DNA from 2 places in the Corynebacterium callunae DSM 20147 genome. Region 1 is predicted to be linked to the other one. Evidence: predicted binding sites of a transcription regulator. Region 1 holds the regulator's gene; the other holds the start of a gene.
What was found. The regulator LexA, encoded in region 1, represses DNA repair genes until DNA is damaged. The targets are predictions, from matches to a motif close to CGAACANNTGTTCG.
Positions count from the first base shown of each region.

Region 2: a site for LexA is predicted at 1,095-1,108, ahead of H924_RS05240 (HNH endonuclease signature motif containing protein). Genes of this name have one in related genera too.

Region 1 covers NC_020506.1:1,732,787-1,735,258, reverse strand. Annotated here, with positions in the region: gene H924_RS08205 (DeoR/GlpR family DNA-binding transcription regulator) at 1-603, opposite strand, end outside; gene lexA (transcriptional repressor LexA) at 929-1,687, opposite strand; gene H924_RS08195 (hypothetical protein) at 2,023-2,445, shown strand.
Region 2 covers NC_020506.1:1,090,975-1,093,446, reverse strand. Annotated here, with positions in the region: gene H924_RS05240 (HNH endonuclease signature motif containing protein) at 1-1,021, opposite strand, end outside; gene H924_RS05235 (GtrA family protein) at 1,165-1,734, opposite strand; gene dapC (succinyldiaminopimelate transaminase) at 1,784-2,472, opposite strand, start outside.

The DNA of each region.
Region 1 (2,472 bases):
CATCGCGGACTTCATTGCCGCTTCTTGTGAATCAGCGGTGGAAAGCCCATGATCAAGGGTTAAAGCATTTGTACCAATAAACACCACATCAGCGCGCATTAGTGCCAAGGTGCGGAGTGCGATATCGCCGACCACTGCCTGGGTAATGGCACGCACACTGCCACCGAGGAGCTGTACATCATCGAGGCCAGCATTCGCCAAATTAAGCGCAATTGGTAGGCAGTTTGTCACGATAGACCATTGTTTGGAATTTGGGTGGTCTGCGATAAGATCTGCCAGCGCAGTTACGGTGGTGCCAGCATCTAGGAATAACCCACCGTGAGAAGTTGGCAAGAATTGCATGGCTGCCTTGGCAATGGAGTATTTGGCAGATGAAGCTGAACGGAAACGAGTGTCCAAGCTTAGCTCGGTGGTTTGGAAAGACTGTGTTGCTACTGCGCCACCGTGCACGCGGTGCACGATGCCTTCTCTATCTAGAACTGCGAGATCTCGTCGAATGGTTTCTGCAGTGACGTTAAAACGTCCTGCTAACTCTGTGACATTTACCCGTCCCTCTACCGCCGTTAATGAGGCAATCTGGCGGCGACGCTCCTCTGCGTACATGTCACTCCCTTAAAGCAAAAAGACAATCTATTGAGTATGTCCGACCTATACTCCTAGTATTTCATTGAATAACGTCCGAATAGGCTTTTTTCTTTTGTGTGTGGCGATCAAAAATCTTGAAATTCACAAAAGTGGGCAGCAATTTTAGTAAATCTCACAAATTGGAGTGGAAAACCCACAGGTAAAACCACTATTAGTGATCCCATTAGGGAAAATCGGACTTTACCCCCAAAAGAGGTAGAAAAAAGCCCCGACTCAGAGTGTTTGCGTGAAACACTCCAAAAGTCGGGGCTTAAAAATGACCTAAAAATTTATAGACTGCGGGCTAAAGCTTTCGCATGACTGAGACGACCTTGCCCATAATCTCAGCATCTTCTCCGGGGATTGGGGCAAAGGAATCATTATGTGGAAGAAGCCAGATTCCCGTGGAATCCTTATGGAACTCTTTCACAGTTGCCTCGCCGTCGAGCATTGCTGCGACAAATTCCCCTTGTTCCGCAACAGGCTGAGAGCGCACGACAACCCAGTCTCCATCAAGAATGCCAGCATCACGCATGGATTCTCCAACAACCTGGAGCATAAAGAGCTCACCATCGCCGACAATGTCTGCGGGAAGTGGGTAGTACTCTTCAATATTTTGCTCAGCCAGGATTGGGCTACCCGCTGCAATCTTTCCAACAACTGGGATAAATGATGCTTGGGCGGCAAATTCGGTAGGGGAGCCCGCTGGAGTCTCAGCCGCTGCCTTCGCCTTCGAATCCGCTTTAGGGGTGCGAGACTCAGTTTCCGGCAAATGGCGAACATCCACTGCGCGAGGCTTATTGGGATCTCTACGGAGGAAACCCTTCTTCTCAAGTTCTTTGAGCTGATAAGCCACGGAGGAAGTGGACTGTAGTCCAGCAGCATCTCCGATCTCTCGGATGCTTGGCGGGTAGCCGCGCAGAACAACCGCGTCTCGAATGACTTCTAGAATGCGACGTTGCCTATCGGACAAGCTGGCTGGATCGGGCCTGCCATTAGGAAGGGTTTTGGCAGTGCGGCTGCCACGACTTCCTCTAATTCCACTTTTCTTTTCAGCGGCCATGGGGTGTTCCTCTCATCAAAGTCTCTAAATTTCTAGGTCTTAAAAGCCGTCAAAGCCCTTTTAGATCACTGCTGGTACCTGCGGATCTAAAAATCTGCTTGCAGCTCAATAGCTATTCGAACTTTTGTAAACAATCTCAATTCCTAACCATACATGTTTTCCAGCGGGAATGGTACGAGTGTTCGAGATTTTTTGAAGAAGTATGGACAATGTTCGAACTGGGTGATATAAATCGAACATAGAAACTTGCTCGAACATGTGAACGGTAACTTTGTTCGAAGATGTCGTAGGTAAGTCTTATGATGTGGGCAGTTTAAAGTGAAAGGTGATTTGAAATGAGTAATCCCGTGGTTGACATGCATAATGATCCAGTAAAGGTGCGTGGAATGGTGGTACCTTCAGCAGCTGTTTGGATGGCTGAGGTTCCAGGTGTTGAGGTTGCTCGATCAGTTAATGTTCGAACGCTTGACAGTTCGAATAAGGGTAAACCTCAGAGCCTGGAAAGTGATCAAATAAAGCGACATCATCCACCGATTTATCGGCCACGGATAGAAATAAATTCCAGCTCGGAAAGTGCTCAAGATTTGAAGAACTATCCCGACGGACGTTCGATTAAAGAACTACTAAAGCAATGGGCTGGTGGCGCGGTATTTGGAATGGTTGTCTTTGTTTGCTTGTTGTGGTCGCAGTCTGGCGAGGAAGAGATCACTCCTACCTTTCCTGAGACTCAAATGGTGGGTGTATCTCTCCGAGATTAGTTTGATCCGGGGATTACTGGCATAGAC
Region 2 (2,472 bases), 640 kb from region 1:
ATGGTCCAATCCACTTCACCTCCGCTAGTCCATTGATTTCCGCACTAAAGCGGGCATCGGTTTTCATATTGTGATGGCGTTGGCAAACCAGCTGGAGATTCCAGTCCACGGTTTTGCCCCCTTCCTTCCACGGCACAATATGATCCACCTGGCATTTACTAGCTGGCACACAGCAGCCGGGAAATCTGCAGTGACCATCTCGGGCTCGTACCAGCGCAATCAGTCCCTCACTGGGGCGATATCCTTCTTCTACCCTCCCCTTAAATTTGTCGAGGTCTTTCGGGATTGACATCTCACAATCGAGGTAGTCACCGATATTGCAGAAGCCAGCATCTGGCATCCATCCGACTTCACTCTCCTCATGTGGCGTGTAGAGGTACTTATTTATTTTGACCTGACTATTTTCCTTGAGGATGTCTACCAAGCCGTTTACAAGGTCTGTCCCCTTTTCTGACCAATGCCGCAGGAGATCATTAAAGCGCTGTCTGTTGGCCCCACTGAGTCGAATTTGGGCGTAGGTGACATCGTCCTTCATCTGAGCGCGCACATAATCCCGTTTCGCATCAGGTGGCTTAGGTGGCGTGGGATCCAGCTCATAAATCCATCGCTTAATATGTCGAGCCAAGGTAGCAGACTGCATCATGGCTTCATCTGCCACAGCCGGTGTTAGCGCATCAACGATGCGGCGATCCAGCTCGGGCCAAATTTCTTTAGATCCCTTGGCAACGGCGAGCATTATCGCTGATAAGTAGTAAATATTAAGAAAGTAATAGCGCTCTTGAATCTCACGGAGTAGAGGTAAGTTCTGCATGGCTGCCATAGCATTTATTCCATTATTTACTTCGCGCCTGGAATAACCAGTGATACGCATGAGCTCGGTGATAAGTGAATCCGCATCGAATTCCTCTGATTTAACTAAGAGCGAGACCCACATTTGGTGAGCAGTTTTAATGAGTTCAATGTTGAGATGAACCCAAGGATCGCTTGGGTTGAGGTGGCTAAAATAGACTTTTGTGATCATGTTTCCCCCTGAAAACCTGATGTACTTAAGACCTAGTTTGCCTTGCTTAGTGGACATCTTTCAAGGGTTATTTCAAACATTTATTCGATTCTTAGGTTCTAAAAAAGCCACGTCGGAAAATACGACGTGGCCTGAGAAAACCCTTAGGAAGGCTCTGCAGCGATAATTATCTTGGACTTCGGTTTGCGGAAGGTCCAATATTTGTTCACCAAGAAATTCACTGGCATAGAAACAAAAATCGAGATAACCAAGGCCCAGTAGAACTTGGTGCGCAGTCCTGAAGAACCATCAAAAATTTCAGAGGACAATGCAATTGGTGAATTCTCGTTCATCAAAAGCGTTGCCACAATCTGGCTAACTGCAAAGGCCACCAAACCGGTAGCCAAGAATGGGAAGAAGCCCTTCCACCAAGAAACAATCTTTGCGGATTTAAAGGTCCACATGCGATTGAGCTGGTAATTCCACGTATTTGCAACAAAGAAAGCAATGGTCATAAATACGTGATACCAACGGATATGGAAATCGGTACCGAGGAGATTCATAAAAGCATCACTTTCATGAATCCCAGCGGTCCAGCCGGCGATCTTTTTAGACAGTGCTGCGACAACTAGGTTTACTAGGGTGCCGGAGCCGCCTACTATTCCGAACTTGATGAACTGTCTGGTAGCTCTCACAAAACGGAAGCTCCAAGTTTTTTGTTCGGAACTCAACACGCCTCTTTCATGGGTATTTTTAAACTTTAGGTTTTTACTTTAGTCCTAGTTATCCCAAGCGAGAAACGAAGGCGTCGATACGCTCGTCAGTTTCGGTCATTGCTACACGCACATGCTGTTCACCTCGGGGACCATAAAAATCACCAGGAGCTACCAAAATGCCACGCTGCGCAAACCAATCCACGGTATCGCGGCAGGGCTCGTCACGAGTCGCCCAGAGATAAAGGCCTGCCTCAGAGTCATCAACCCTAAAGCCAGCTTCCAACAGTGCTCGCATCAACTTAGCGCGACGCTTTGCATAAATGAGCTTCTGTCCGGCTTCTTGGTCATCATCATTGAGAGCCGCGATCATGGCCTGCTGAATCTGATAAGGAACCATCAGGCCAAGGTTTTTACGGACCTCGGTGAGCTCGGAAATAAGCGCGGTATCTCCCACCAAGTAACCAGCACGGTAGGACGCCATGTTGGAGGTCTTGGACAAGGAATGAATAGCCAAGAGGTTACGGTGATCGCCATCGCAAACCCGAGGATCCAAAATGGAAATTGGCTGCTTGTCATCGTCCCAGCCCAAGCCTAGGTAACACTCATCAGCGGCGAGGATCACATCATTTTCTTGAGCCCACTTCACAACCTTGCGCAGATGCTCAATTCCCAGCACCTTGCCGGTGGGGTTGGAAGGAGAGTTAATAAACATCAAACCTGGACGCTCAGGTCCCAGCTTGAGCAAAGAATCAGAAC